DNA from 2 places in the Actinomadura formosensis genome. Region 1 is predicted to be linked to the other one. Evidence: predicted binding sites of a transcription regulator. Region 1 holds the regulator's gene; the other holds the start of a gene.
What was found. The regulator LexA, encoded in region 1, represses DNA repair genes until DNA is damaged. The targets are predictions, from matches to a motif close to TCGAACANNTGTTCGA.
Positions count from the first base shown of each region.

Region 2: the regulator LexA is predicted to act here: its motif matches at 5,692-5,707, upstream of ACQP1N_RS12800 (SAV_6107 family HEPN domain-containing protein).

Region 1 is NZ_CP192011.1:5,049,504-5,056,888, forward strand. It holds gene ACQP1N_RS23835 (vitamin B12-dependent ribonucleotide reductase) at 1-851, opposite strand, end outside; gene nrdR (transcriptional regulator NrdR) at 973-1,446, opposite strand; gene ACQP1N_RS23845 (LysM peptidoglycan-binding domain-containing protein) at 1,704-2,039, opposite strand; gene lexA (transcriptional repressor LexA) at 2,214-2,915, shown strand; gene leuS (leucine--tRNA ligase) at 2,971-5,439, opposite strand; gene ACQP1N_RS23860 (hypothetical protein) at 5,614-6,228, opposite strand; gene ACQP1N_RS23865 (long-chain-fatty-acid--CoA ligase) at 6,354-7,385, shown strand, end outside.
Region 2 is NZ_CP192011.1:2,699,523-2,706,907, reverse strand. It holds gene bldD (transcriptional regulator BldD) at 168-662, shown strand; gene ACQP1N_RS12825 (MFS transporter) at 717-2,129, opposite strand; gene ACQP1N_RS12820 (hypothetical protein) at 2,209-2,532, opposite strand; gene ACQP1N_RS12815 (hypothetical protein) at 2,562-2,789, opposite strand; gene ACQP1N_RS12810 (Crp/Fnr family transcriptional regulator) at 2,878-3,567, opposite strand; gene ACQP1N_RS12805 (CoA transferase) at 3,643-4,824, opposite strand; gene ACQP1N_RS12800 (SAV_6107 family HEPN domain-containing protein) at 5,065-5,559, opposite strand; gene ACQP1N_RS12795 (L,D-transpeptidase family protein) at 5,844-6,614, opposite strand; gene ACQP1N_RS12790 (YbaK/EbsC family protein) at 6,659-7,123, shown strand; gene ACQP1N_RS12785 (endonuclease/exonuclease/phosphatase family protein) at 7,208-7,385, opposite strand, start outside.

The sequences.
Region 1 (7,385 bases):
GCGTTCTGGTACTGGACGCTGTTGATGTCCTTGCCGCCGAGGTCCATGTCGAACCCGGCGTCCCGCAGCGCGCGGATCTTGTCCTCCTCGCGCGCCTTGGTCTGGATGAACTCCTCGACGTCGGGGTGGTCGACGTCCAGCACGACCATCTTCGCGGCGCGGCGGGTCGCGCCGCCCGACTTGATCGTCCCGGCGGAGGCGTCGGCGCCGCGCATGAAGGAGACGGGCCCGCTGGCCGTGCCGCCGGAGGAGAGCAGTTCCTTGCTGGAGCGGATGCGGGAGAGGTTCAGGCCGGCACCGGAGCCGCCCTTGAAGATGACGCCCTCTTCCTTGTACCAGTCGAGAATGGACTCCATCGTGTCGTCCACCGACAGGATGAAACACGCGCTCACCTGCTGGGGGGACTTGGTGCCCACGTTGAACCAGACGGGCGAGTTGAAGCTGAAGAGCTGGTGGGCGAGGGCGTACTTCAGTTCGTGGTCGAAGATCTCGGCGTCCTCCTCGGAGGCGAAGTAGCCCTCCCGGATGCCGGTCTCGGTGTAGACCTTCACCACGCGGTCGACGAGCTGCTTCAGGCTCCATTCCCGCTGCGGGGTGCCGACCGCGCCGCGGAAGTACTTGGACGTGACGATGTTGACGGCGTTCAGCGACCAGAAGTCGGGGAACTCGACGCCCCGCTGCTCGAAGTTCACCGAGCCGTCGCGCCAGTTGGTCATGACGACGTCACGACGTTCCCAGCGCATCTCGTCGTACGGGTGCACGCCGGGCGTGGTGAAAATGCGCTCGACCTTCAGCCCTTTGCGGCCCCCCTTGCCGCGCCGCGTCGGCGAGCCGCTCACCGTCTCCGTCATGGCCTTCCCCCTTCTCGGGCCCTCCCGCCGGGCCCAGCTCAGGAACAACCGCGCCGCCGCACGGGCCATGCCCGCGCGGAAGCGCCTTTACATGTGCTGGCGTGTGTTTCTGGAACCGTCCCTACCGGGACGGGCCGGGCTCCCCCGAGGAACCGGCCTTCCGCAGTGCTTCGATCTCCTTGGCGAAGTCGTCCAGCGACTCGAAGCTCCGGTAGACCGAGGCGAATCGCAGATAGGCGACCTCATCGAGTTCGCCGAGCGGCCCCAGGATCGCGAGGCCGATCTCGTGCGAGGGGATTTCCGCGGATCCGGACGACCTGATCGCCTCTTCGACCCGCTGTCCCAGCTTCGCGAGCGCATCTTCGTCCACCGGTCGGCCCTGGCAGGCCCTGCGCACACCGGCGATGATCTTTTCTCGGGAGAACGGCTCGGTGACGCCGCTGCGCTTGGCCACCATGACGAGCACATTCTCCTGCGTCGTGAATCGCTTGCCGCATTCGGCGCACGAGCGGCGGCGCCGAATCGCGGCGCCGTCGTCGGTCGAACGGCTGTCGATCACTTTGGTGTCAGGGTTGCGGCAGAACGGGCAGTGCACGCTTGATTCCTCCCCTGACGAAAACGAGTTACACCGATGTGAGTGCCATATATAGGGAACTACATCGATGTGACTACTAGATGTTGTGGTCAACCGTACGGCTCGGCACAAGGGTTCGCAACCTGATCAGGCGCCTCACGGGTCACCCCCGACACGTCCGCGCAGGTCATCTCACCGGTCCCGATTTTCCGTCCCGGCGTGTCGCGGCACGGCGTCCGCCGCGATCGCGGAACACCCGGCCGGATTCGGTGCGCGGGTCAGCCGGCGGGAAGGCGGATCTCCTGGCCGGGGTGGACGGTGGGGTCGCCGCCCAGGCCGTTGAGGTCCATGATCCGCTGGACGGCGCGCCGGGGGTCGCCGCCGGGGTCGGCGGCGGAGGCGATGTCCCAGAGGGTCTCGCCGGGTTCGACGACCACGGTTCTCGCGGGACGGGACGGGCCGTGGCGGCTCTCGCGCGAACCGGCGAAGGCACCGGGCCCGACGGTGGCCCAGAGGGCGGCGAGGGTGACGGCGGCGGCGAAGGCGACCACGACGGCGCGGCCGCGCCGGGTCAGCCGGATCGGGACGTGGTCACTGTGCGGGGAACCGGGCATCTCCGCTCCTCGACGTCGAATGAATTTTCGATCGAACGCCTGTACGATGTTCTATCAAGGGAAGGCCAGAAAAAGCGAGTGCATCTTCGAACAATTGTTTGATCATTTGGCCGGGACGCGATAGCGTTCCATGACGAGGAGTGACCGATCGAGGCGCCCGGGAGGCGACGAGCGATGAGCAAGGTCCGGCAGCTGCCCGACGGGCCGATGGACGAGACGGGCCTGACCCAGCGGCAGCGCATGGTGCTGGAGGTGATCCGCGACTCGGTGCAGCGCCGGGGGTATCCGCCGTCGATGCGCGAGATCGGCGAGGCCGTGGGGCTGACCAGTACCTCCAGCGTGTCCCACCAGCTCAGGTCGCTTCAGCGCAAGGGCTTCCTGCGGCGCGATCCCAACCGGCCGCGCGCGGTCGAGGTCCGGGTGCCGGGCGCGACGCCGGTGCGCACGGACGAGGAGCCCTACGACACCGCCACGGGCCGGCCGGCCGCGGCACGGCCCGCGCCCGCGTACGTGCCGCTCGTCGGCCGGATCGCCGCCGGTGGGCCGATCCTCGCCGAGGAGGCCGTCGAGGACGTGTTCACGCTGCCGAAGCAGCTCGTCGGCGAGGGCACCCACTTCCTGCTGAAGGTCACCGGCGACTCGATGATCGACGCCGCGATCGCGGACGGCGACTGGGTGGTCGTGCGGCAGCAGCCGGTGGCCGAGCAGGGCGACATCGTGGCCGCCATGATCGACGGCGAGGCCACGGTGAAGACGTTCAAGCGCCGCGACGACGGCCACATCTGGCTGATGCCGCAGAACCCGGCCTACGAGCCGATCGCCGGCGACGAGGCCTCGGTCCTCGGCCGGGTCGTGGCGGTCCTCCGCAAGATGTGACACGCCCGCCGAAACGGCCGCCGGACGGTTCCGGCGGCCGTTTCGGCGTGCCCGGTCAGCGCTTGGGAACGATGTTGACGATCTTGGGTGCACGGACGATGATCTTGAGAATCTCGGCGCCGCCCAGGGCGTCCCGAATCTTGGCCGAGGCCAGGGCCTTGCGCTCCAGCTCTTCGTCGGCGATGCCGGGCGCGACCTCCAGCCGGTCGCGGACCTTGCCGGCGATCTGGACGACACAGGTGACCGACTCCTCCACCAGCAGCGCCGGGTCGGCGGACGGCCAGCCCGCGCGGATCACCGGTGCGGTGCGTCCCAGCAGTTCCCACGCCTCGTCGGCGGTGTAGGGCGCGAACAGCGACAGCAGGACCGCGATCGTTTCGGCGGCCTCCCGGACGGCCGGGTCGGCCGGGCCGGGGCCGGAGTCGATGGCCTTGCGGGTCGCGGTGACCAGTTCCATGATCCGCGCGATCGCCACATTGAACCGCTCCGTCTCGACCAGCGTGGTGACCTCGTCGATGGTGCGGGCGGTGGCGCGGCGCAGCGCCGTGTCACCGGATGCGGAGTCGGCGCCCGGCGCCGAGGAGACCTCGGTCGCGATGCGGTGCACGCGGGACAGGAACTTCGCCATGCCGTGCGGCGACACGTCCGCCCAGTCGATGTCGTCCTCGGGCGGGCCGGAGAACAGGATCGCCAGCCTGACGACGTCCACCCCGAACTCGGCGATCTGCTCGCCCAGGTCGACGCCGTTGCCCAGCGACTTCGACATCGCCTTGCCCTGGTTGATCACCTGGCCCTGGTTCAGCAGCCGGCGGAACGGCTCGGTGAACTCGACCATGCCCATGTCGTACAGGACCTTGGTGAAGAACCGGCTGTACAGCAGGTGCAGGATGGCGTGCTCGACACCGCCGGTGTACTGGTCGACCGGCATCCACCGGCGGACCTGCTCGACGTCGAACGGGCCGCCCTCGTAGCCGGGCGAGCAGTACCGGAAGTAGTACCAGGACGAGTCGACGAACGTGTCCATGGTGTCGGTGTCGCGGGTGGCGGCGCCGCCGCACTTGGGGCACTCGACGTTCACCCAGTCGGCCGCGGCGGCCAGCGGCGAGGTGCCCTTGGGCGCCAGGTCGGCGCCGCGCAGCCCCTCGGGCAGCGTCACCGGCAGCTGCTCGTCGGGGACGGGGACCTCCCCGCACGCCTCGCAGTGGACGACCGGGATCGGGCAGCCCCAGAACCGCTGCCGGGACACCAGCCAGTCGCGCAGCCGGAAGTTCACCGACGCGCGGCCGGTGCCGCGCCCCTCCAGGATCTCGATGATGCGGGCGATGCCGTCGGCCTTGGTCAGCCCGTCGATCGGCCCGGAGTTGACGATCGCGCCGTCGCCGGGGGTGGCGACGCCGGTCTCGGCCGGGTCGGCCAGCCCGGTCTCGACGACGACGCGGACGGGCAGGCCGAACTTCAGCGCGAAGTCCAGGTCGCGCTGGTCGTGCGCCGGGACCGCCATGATCGCGCCGTGCCCGTACTCGGCCAGCACGTAGTCGGAGGCCCAGACGGGCAGCCGCTCGCCGTTGACCGGGTTGACCGCGTAGCGGCCCAGGAACACGCCGGTCTTCTCCCGCTCGGTCGACAGGCGCTCGATCTCGCTTTCGCGGGAGACCTCCTCGCGGTACGCCTCGAACGCGGTCCGCTGGTCGGGGTGGCAGATCTCCTCGGCCAGCGGGGCGTCGGCGGCGACGACCATGAACGTCGCGCCGTACAGGGTGTCGGGGCGGGTGGTGTAGACGGTGACGGGCTCGTCGCGTCCTTCGATGACGAAGTCGACGTCGGCGCCGGTGGAGCGGCCGATCCAGTTGCGCTGCATCAGCAGGACGCGCTCGGGCCACCTGCCCTCCAGCTGCTCCATGTCGTCCAGCAGCCGGTCCGCATAGTCGGTGATCTTGAAGTACCACTGGGTCAGCACGCGCTTTTCGACCAGCGCGCCGCAGCGTTCGCAGTGCCCGCCGACGACCTGCTCGTTGGCCAGGACGGTCTGGTCCTTCGGGCACCAGTTGACGTGGCCGCCCTTGCGGTAGGCCAGGCCCCGCTCGTAGAAGCGCAGGAACAGCCACTGCGTCCACTTGTAGTACTCGGGGTCGGAGGTGTGCAGGCGGCGCGACCAGTCGAACGACGGCGCGTACCGCTGGAACGAGGACGCCTGCGTCTCGATGTTGGCGTAGGTCCATTCGGCGGGGTGCGAGTCGCGCTTGATGGCGGCGTTCTCGGCGGGCAGGCCGAAGGAGTCCCAGCCGATGGGGTGCAGGACGTTGTAGCCGCGCTGGAACCAGTAGCGCGCCGGGACGTCCCCGATGGCGAACGCCTCCGCGTGCCCCATGTGCAGGTCACCGCTGGGGTAGGGGAACATGTCCAGCGCGTAGCGCCGCTCGGCGGTGGTGTCCTTCTCGTCGGCCGCGAACGGGTCGAGCTCCGCCCAGCGGGCCTGCCACTTGTCCTGAACCGCCCGTGGATCGTATTGCTCGTCGCTGCTCACGCTTACAGACTCCGGTTCCTAGCTGCAGGGTCGTAGGCCGTCCGCCGACATGAAACGGCCCCTCGCACAGGAGGGGCCACCACGCTGACGTCAGTGCGTCAACGTGGTCCTTCGAGGAGCAGCCTGGCTGACATACATCAAGAGTAGCGCAACCGCAAGCCCGGTCGCGGGGATTCAGCGGCCGGAGTCCTGGCGCGCCAGGGACACGACGCCGGTCACCTGGACGCGGGTGAGTTCGAGGTCGGCGCCGACGGCGGAGAGCGTCTCCTCCTCCGACACGGTGAGCGGACCGTCGATGAGGGCGATCTCGGCCGCCGCGCGCAGGATGCTCTCGCGCGCCTCGGGGGCGAGGGCGGAGGCGGCGCGGCCCATCTCGGCGCGGACCTCGTCGAAGGGACGGCTGAGGTCGGCGGTCAGCCCGGCATCGTCGTAGCCGCCGTCGCCCGCCTGCCGGACGACGGCGACGGCGCGGGACCGGGCGGCGGCGTTGGTGTAGTCGCCGGAGCGCAGCACCTGGGCGATGGCCATGCGCAGCAGCATCGCGGGCATGTGGGCGAGCTGCGCGGTGGTCGGCACGTTCAGGACACCGGTTTCCCAGCGCCCGTGGCAGGTGTCGCACTCGATGAACTCCCCGCCCGTCTTGTTCAGCGGAATGACGGGGACGAAGAACAGGGTGAAGAAGTTGCGCCCCTGCCGGCGCCGGTAGTCGCGGTCGCCGCCGCAGCTCGGGCAGTGGAAGACTCCCCTGGTCAGAGTGAAGAACACCACCCGCCAACCGAAGATGATCAAGATCGCGCACCCCTTTTTCCGTGAGGCGGCACATCGTAGCGGTCCCCGCCGACGGAAATCCGCCCGGACGTGCGTAAACTCGGCGGTAACTAACCGGCCGGTCACCTTTCCGCGCGAGGAGTGCCATGCTCAACCTGTCCGTGCTGCTGGAGGACGCCGCCAGGGAGACGCCCGAACGTGACGCCGTCGTGTTCGGCGATCTCCGGCTCTCCTACGCGTTCATCGACTCGGTCGCGAACCAGGTCGCGAACCTGCTGCGGTCGCGCGGCATCGGGCCGGGCGACAAGGTGGCGCTGTCCAGCCCGAACCTCCCGTACTTCCCGATGGTGTACTTCGGCGCGCTCAAGGCGGGCGCGGTCATCGTCCCGCTGAACGTCCTGCTCAAGCCGCGGGAGATCGCCTATCACCTGGGCAACTCCGAGGCGAAGGCGTTCTTCTGCTTCGAGGGCACGCCCGAGCTGCCGCTCGGCGAGATGGGGCACGCCGGGTTCGAGCGGGCGGACGGCTGCGAGCACTTCTTCCTGCTGCCCGCCAACCCCGCGGCGACCGAGTCGCCGATCGAGGGCGCGGAGCTGTTCTGGGCCGCGCTCGCCGGCCATCCGGGCACATTCGACACCGCGCGGACCGGGCCGGACGACACCGCCGTCATCATCTACACCAGCGGGACGACCGGGCAGCCGAAGGGCGCCGAGCTCACGCACAGCAACCTGCTGTCGAACACCATGGTGGACGACACGCTCTTCTACCGGACGCTGCACGACACGTCGCTGGTGACGCTGCCGCTGTTCCACATCTTCGGGCAGACGTGCGTGATGAACGTCGGTTTCTACCGCCGGGCGACGCTCGTCATGCAGCCGCGGTTCGACGCCGGGCAGGCCGTCGAGCTGATGGTCAAGGAGAAGGTGAACATCTTCGCGGGCGTCCCCACGATGTACTGGGGGCTGCTGACCGACGACACGTCCGCCGAGGACATCGCGGCCATCCAGGAGAACCTGCGCGTCGCGGTGTCGGGCGGCTCGGCGCTGCCGATGGAGGTCCTCAAGGGGATCAAGCAGAAGTTCGGCGTGGACATCCTGGAGGGCTACGGCCTGTCGGAGACCTCGCCGGTCGCGTCGTTCAACCGTCCGGACCGTCCGACCAGGCCCGGGTCGATCGGC
Region 2 (7,385 bases), 2.3 Mb from region 1:
CCGCTTTTCTCCAATCGACTTGACCTGGGGCCGTACCCGTTTTACCGTCACTGTCCGTAACCATCCCTGGAGGCGGACTCCCGGAGCCCCCGGCTTCGCGAATCCGTCTCCCCCCGGTGACCAGCCGGGGTCCGAACGACGACGAAAGTGAGCCTGGGGGCCGCAGAATGCCGTCTGAATACGCTAAGGCTCTCGGCGCGCGCCTGCGCGCCATCCGCACCCAGCAGGGCCTGTCCCTGCACGGCGTGGAGGAGAAGTCACGCGGCCGCTGGAAGGCCGTCGTCGTGGGTTCGTACGAGCGGGGCGACCGCGCCGTCACCGTTCAGAAGCTGGCCGAGCTCGCCGATTTCTATGGCGTGCCGGTTTCCGAGTTGCTGCCCGGCGGAGCCGCGCCGAGCCCGCTCGGGCCTACACCCAAGCTCGTGATCGATCTAGAGCGGTTGCAGCAGCTTCCGAAAGACAAGGCCGGTCCTCTCGCCCGCTACGCCGCGACGATCCAGAGCCAGCGGGGCGACTACAACGGAAAGGTCCTGTCCATCCGCCAGGAAGACCTGCGTTCGCTCGCGGTCATCTACGACAAGTCCCCGACCGAGCTGACCGAAGAGCTGATCAGCTGGGGCGTCCTGGACCCGGAGGCGCGCCGCGCCGTCGAGTCCTTCTGATACACCCGCCACCGTGCCGGGGCCCGGTCTCACGCCGGGCCCCGTCCCGTGTTCTCAGTGCGCCTCCACGGCACGGTGCTCGCCGGCGTCCGGCACGGTGACGCGGCCGGTCCCCCGGCGGCGGCGCGGGGCGAGGAGGGCCAGCGGCAGGACGACGGCCATGACGGCGGCGCTCACCGCGAAGCCGGCCGTGTAACCGCTCTCGCCGGGGACGGCCACGATGACGACCGCGCTGATCTGCGTCCCGAGGGAGGCGCCGACCGTGCGGATCAGAGTGTTGACGCCGGTCGCCACACCCGTCTCACCCGCGGGGACGGCCGCGACGACCAGGTTCGCGCCGGCGGCATAGGCGAAGCCGAGGCCGATGCCCCGTGCCAGGCCGCCGACGTACAGCTGCCACATGGCGGCATGCTGGAACGCCACGAACGCATACCCCAGACCGGTCGCCAGCGCGCCGCCGAACAGCACCATGCGCGAGCCGATTCGCCGGTCGAGCAGGCCCGCCGCCATGCCCGCGGCGGTCATCCCGACGCTGGCGGGCAGTTGCAGCAGGGCCGCCTGGGTGGCCGTGCCGCCGAAGCCGTACCCGGTGTCTCCGGGAAGCTGGACGAGCAGCGGGAACAGCAGCCCTCCGGCCATGAGCGCGTACCCGGACAGCAGCGACGCGGCGTTCGCCGTCCACACGCCGCGGACGCGCATCAGCCGCGGATCGATCAGCGGCTCGGGGACGCGGCACTCGACCCGCCACCACGCGCAGGCCGTCACGGCCGACAGCGCCAGCAGGCCGAGGACGCCCGGGGACGTCCAGCCCCAGTCCATGCCCTCGGTCAGCGCGGTGAGCGCGGCCACCAGCCAGGCCGCGAACAGGACGGCGCCCCACCAGTCCACCTTGGCCGCGTCCCGGGGCGCCGACCGCGGGACGAGCCACCAGGCGAGGACGACGCCGGGGACCAGCCCGGCGACCGGCACCCAGAGCAGCCACCGCCAGCCCAGCAGGTCGATGATCGGCCCCGCCAGGCACCAGGAGACCGCGCCGCCGAGGCCCAGCATGGACGACATGAGCCCGACCGCCGACGCCGTCCGGGCGGGCGGGATCACGTCCCGGATGATCGTGTACGCCAGCGGGAAGACGCCGCCGCCGATGCCGCCCAGCACCCGCCCGGCGAGCATGACCGGCACCGACCACGCCAGGGCCGCGACGACCATGCCCGCGGTCGCGATCACGAGCACGGCGAGCAGGACGTGCCGCGGCCCGTACAGGTCGCCGAGCCGGCCCACGACCGGTGTGGCGACCGCCGCGGACAGCGTCATCGCGGTGAGCGCCCACGCGGCGCCGGCGGGCGTGGTGCCCAGGCCGTCCTGGATCTGCGGCAGCGCGGGCGTCACGACGGCCATGGACAGCGAGTAGGCCATCACACCGAGGAACGCCAGCAGCGGGACCAGCCCGCGCCCGCCCTGCGCCGCCACCCGAGCCTCCCGTACTTCGCCGCCCTAACAATCTCATACGGGGACGGAGCACGCACGGCGCGCCCTGGCGGCGCGGCCGTCAGATGTCATAGACCTGCTGGTACTTGTCGAGAATGGCGAGCGCCTGGCCCTTCATCCGGTGCTCGGCCCGGGAGCGGACGATCTCGGCGATCTCGTCCGGGCCGTGCCCGAGGCGGCGCATCAGGTTGAGGGCGATGCTGATCACGTCGGCGGCCTCCCGCGCGGCGGCCGCCTCGTCCCCCCGCGCCAGGTGCTCGTCCAGTTCGTCGAACTGGATGTCGACCGCGCGGCGGAAATGCGTAAAGGGCTTACGCGTGATCTCCTCGTGCGCCTCGTCCCAGGCGTCCCACATGGGCTGGAACGGCCCGAGCGGATCGGTCATGTGCACGCGTCCCTCCTGTACGGAAATCGTCACGGCCCCCCGGGCGTGGTCCGCGCCACCGGCGAGGGCACCTGGGGCGGGTCGGGAACCTGCCCCGCGTCGGCCAGCAGGCCGAGCCCCACCAGGATGACGCCCGCCGTGACGAGCGCGGCGATCCGCCCCCGTGACAGCCGCGGGATCTCCACCCCGCCGACGTCGAAGTCTCCGCCGATCAGCGCTATCACGATGCACACCGCACCTACCACCTGCAGCGTCATGATGAAGTGCCCTCCGGACGTTCCCGGGGAAGCCACTGCGACTTCTCTTATGTGTATTAACACATGGAGAAGAATGTATGTCTACAGGCTAGCTATGTGCAATATTACGCAAACCTTCGAGATTGTGCAGGGTGATCTTGCGCCGGCCGGTGCTCACCAGCCCCTCCTCGCGGAGCTTGCGCAGCTCGATCGCGACGGCGTCGCGGGACGCGCCGATCCGCCCGGCGAGATCCTGCTGGGAGAGGGTGACCGCGAGCGTCCAGCCCTCCCCGTCCTCCTCGCCCACCTCGCTCGCCAGGTCGAGCAGCCAGCGGGCCAGCCGGCTCTTCACATCCAGCCGCGCCAGCAGCGCCCGCTGGTCGGACTGGCGGCGGCGGCGGACGGCCGCCCGGTACATCAGCGGCCACAGGTCGTGGTCCCGGACGAAGGCGAGCAGCGCCTCCGCGGCGATGTCCAGGCCGGCGAGGTCGGTGATCGTCGTCACCGTCGCCGCCCGGGGCTCGCCCATGAGGACGCCCTCCTCCCCCATGACCTCGCCCTCACCGCGGATCGCCAGGATGATCTCCGTGCCGTCGGCGGCCTTCCGGGTCACCTTGACGCTGCCCTTCTGGATCAGCAGCACCGAATGGGACGGCTGCCCCTCCCAGAAGATCGTGTGCCCGGCCGGAAACTGCACGGGCGTGCCGAGGTCCTCCAGGGCCGAGCGCAGCGGCTCCTCACCGGGGGCCAGGGGCTCGCCGAGCACGTCCATGATCCGGACAGAGGGATCATCCATCATGCGGGCAAGTGTAATTATCCATATGCCGACATGGCCAGATCCGGATTCATAGATGTAGCCGTGGCGTATCCGTGGTCAGCGGATCGTCCCCGCGTCGCGCAGGGCGGCGATCCGGTCCGCGGACAGGGACAGGACGTCCCGCAGGACCTCGTCCGTGTGCTCGCCCAGCGTCGGGGCCGGCACGGGGGGCATCGAGGCGTCACCGAGCCGCAGCGGCGAGCCCGGGGCCAGGTGGACGCCTATGCCCGGCTGGTCCAGGCGCCCCATGAGCGGCTCGTCGTGAAGGGCGGCGGCCACCTCGGCGAAGTCCCGGTACCGGGACCACAGGACCGACGTCTTCGCCAGCGTCTCCCCCACCTGGTCGCACGTACGGGACGAGAACCACGGGCCGAGGACGCCGCCGAGCGCGTCGCGGTAGGCGTAGCGGTCGCCCGCCTCGCGGAAGTCGGCGCCGAACGCCCGCTCAAGGGCGGCGGCGACCTCGCCGACGCCGGTCGCCTCCACCAGGTCCCGCCAGTGGCGGGCGGTGAGCACCGCGACCATGACCCGGCCGTCGGCCGTGGCGAAGTCCCGTCCGAAGTCGCCGAACAGATGGTTCCCCAGCCGCGGCCTCGCACGGGTCAGCTGTGCCTCTGCGAGGTGACCCAGGTTCCCTGCGGTGGCCAGGGCGACGTCGTACAGCGCCACCCGGAGGCATTGGCCCTCGCCCGTCCGCAGACGGTGCCGCTCGGCCGCCAGGAGGCCGACGGCCATGTAGAGGCCGCACGCCACATCCCACGCGGGCAGGGCGTGGTTGACGGGGGTCTCCTGGCCGGGCGGTCCCGTGACCAGCGGGAAGCCCATGGCGGCGTTCACCGTGTAGTCGACGGCGTTGCCGCCGTCACGCGTCCCCTGGAGCCGGACATGGACGAGGTCGGGCCTGACCGCCTTCAGCTCCTCGCAGGTGAGGCCCTGACGCGGCGGCGCGTTGGTCAGGACGACGCCGCTCTCCGCGACGAGCCCGGCGACCAGTTCCCGTCCCTCCCGGGACCGCAGGTCGGCGGTGACCGACCGCTTGCCCTTGTTCAGCCCGGCCCAGTACAGGCTCCGGCCGGACGGCGCGAGCGGCCACCGGTCGATGTCGGGTCCGCCGCCGATCTGGTCGACCCGGATGACGTCCGCGCCGAGCTGCGCCAGGGTCATCCCGCCCAGCGGCGTCGCGACGAAGCTGGACAGCTCCACCACGCGCATCCCGTCCAGCGGCGGCGTTCCGGTCATGGGCGTTGTCTATCAGGCTCCTCCCCACCACCCGCGGGCGGGCATGGGATCGAGCCCGCGGGCGGGCATGGGATCGCGCCGGCGGCATCGGCTCGGGGGGTTGCGGTCACCGCCGGCGCGATCGCCCGGGGGTTCGCCGGAGGCCGGGCCTGCGCCCCGCGGTGAGGGCCGGCGGGACGCCCGCCCCGGCCTCCGGCGCGGCCGGTCCCGTGGGGAGGCGGGGACGGCCCTCGGAGATGGCTAGCTGGCCTCTGGGACGGGCAGGGTGGGCTGCCCGTCGATGCCGAGGGTGTCCTCGACGAGGGTGACGAAGACTTCGGCGTCGTGCACGAGTTCCTCGGCCTCGCGCGGGGTGACGGCGCGCGGGAGGCCCGCCTCGGCGGCGGCGCGCTTGTCGGCGCCGGCGGCGAAGAAGGCGGCCCACTCGCGCAGCGCGGGCTCGGCCTCGGGCAGCAGCACCCACACGCTGCGCGGACGGCCGCGGCGGTGGGTCTCCAGCGGTTCCTTGGACGCCAGCACCGCGGCGGCGGCGCGCAGCGCGGCCAGGTGGGCGCAGACATAGCGGACGGCCGGCGAGGTGGCCTCGGCGGCCTCGGCGAGGCCCATGCGGGCGGCGTGCAGTTGGCCGACGGCCGTGTGCGCCGGACGGGGCGCGGGCAGCGGACGGTGGCGTGGACTCGGCGGCATGGACTCGGCGGCGGAGTGGATTCCGCGTGCGGTCATCGTTCCGGACATGTGTGCCTCCTTCCGGGCTCGGGCCGGCCGGGCGGAGAGCTTCCCCTCACTCCGCCCGGCCGTCCGTCCCGCCGAAACACCGCGATCGGCGGGGACGTCGCCCTGGCGCGGGCCGCGAGTCCCGCACCAACGTCGAACATAAGTTCGACGCACTTCCCAGTAAACAGCCCTGACGGCGATTCGTCAACGTGTTCGAATGTGTGTCGTGTCCCGCAGGTCAACGGGTGTGACGGCAGTACAACAGCGGGGTACGACAGTTGACCGGCGGCAGCACCGGCCAGGGCCTAACCGGGCCGTCTGACGTGCACGGGGACGTTCGTTCCGAGCAGGCCGGGGAAGTACTCGGCGATGTGCATCGGCATCCGGACGCAGCCGTGCGAGGCGGGGTAGTCGGGCACGTCCAGGGCGCCGTGGAAGGCGATGCCGCCGTTGAAGTAGACGGGGTTGTAGAGGCGCCCCAGCGGTGAGGTCTCCCAGCCGGTGAAGCGGCGCCCCGTCCGGAAGTCGCCCGTGCTCGTGGTGGCGTACCGGCACCTGGGGACGGTGGCGCCGGGGTCCTTGGCGCAGTAGTACTCCCCCGAGCCCGGCGAGATGTGCGAGATGAGGCGCGGCTCGCCGTCCTTGTAGAGGACGAGGTACTGGCGTTTCAGGTCGACGTCCACCCGGTCCTTCTCGCGTTTCCCGGCCACCGGACGCGGCTCCTTGGGCGCGTCCAGGGCCTCCCAGAAGGACTTGTCCGGGGTGCTCTTGTGCTTGAGGCGGTTGACCGCCTGGAACGCCCACACGGCCATCTGCGTGGACGGCCCGTACTTCCCGTCCGCCTTGCCCGGGTCATAGTGGAGTTCCTTGAGGCGGCGCTGGAGGTCCTCAACGTCGGCGCCCTTCGCCCCCGGCTTCAGCTTGTGGTGCGCGGGTGTGGGCGCGGGCGTGGAGGGCGGGGCCGCCGTCACCGACGTGGACGGTGACGGCTCCGGCGCCGGGGGCGCCGTCTGCTCCGTCCCGTTGCAGCCCGCCAGGACGACGGCCGCGATCAGCGGGACCGCGCTTTTCCGCACGTCGATCGATCTCCCTCGCATGGACGAAGCTTAAAGTGCCTCCCATGCATCCGAATGCCGAAATCGTGGCGAAGGCCCTGCTCGACCAGGGCGCGACCGGGACCATCATCGAACTTCCCGCCTCCGCGCGGACGGCGCAGGCCGCCGCCGACCAGTTGGGCTGCGAGGTGGGCGCGATCGCCAACAGCCTGCTGTTCGACGCCGACGGCGCGCCGCTGCTGGTCATGACCAGCGGCGCGCACCGGGTCGACACGGCGAAGGTGGCGGCTCTGGTGGGCGCGGCGAAGGTGGGACGCGCGACACCGGAGTTCGTCCGGGAGGCGACCGGGCAGCCGATCGGGGGCGTCGCGCCACTCGGCCATCCGGCACCGATCCGCACGCTCGTGGACGTCTGGCTGAACGGGTACGACGAAATCTGGGCGGCCGGCGGCCACCCGCACACCGTCTTCCCCACGTCGTACGAGGAACTGCTGAGGATCACCGGCGGAACCCCCGCGGAGGTGGAGTGACGGAGATGCGGCGCCCCCGCGGGCCGACGGCCGGTCCGCGGCCCCGGCGGGGCGCCGGCCTCGCGCGGAGGAGCGGCGGCTCGTTCAGCCCGGTGTGATCCGCGCGGCGACCGGCAGGTGGTCGCTGCCGGTGGCGGGCAGGGCGCGGATGTGGCCGACGGTCGCCGAGCGGGCCATGACCTGGTCGATCCGGGCCAGCGGGAAGGCGGCGGGGAAGCTGAAGGCCAGGCCCCGCTCCGCCACGTTCATCTGTGCGGTCAGC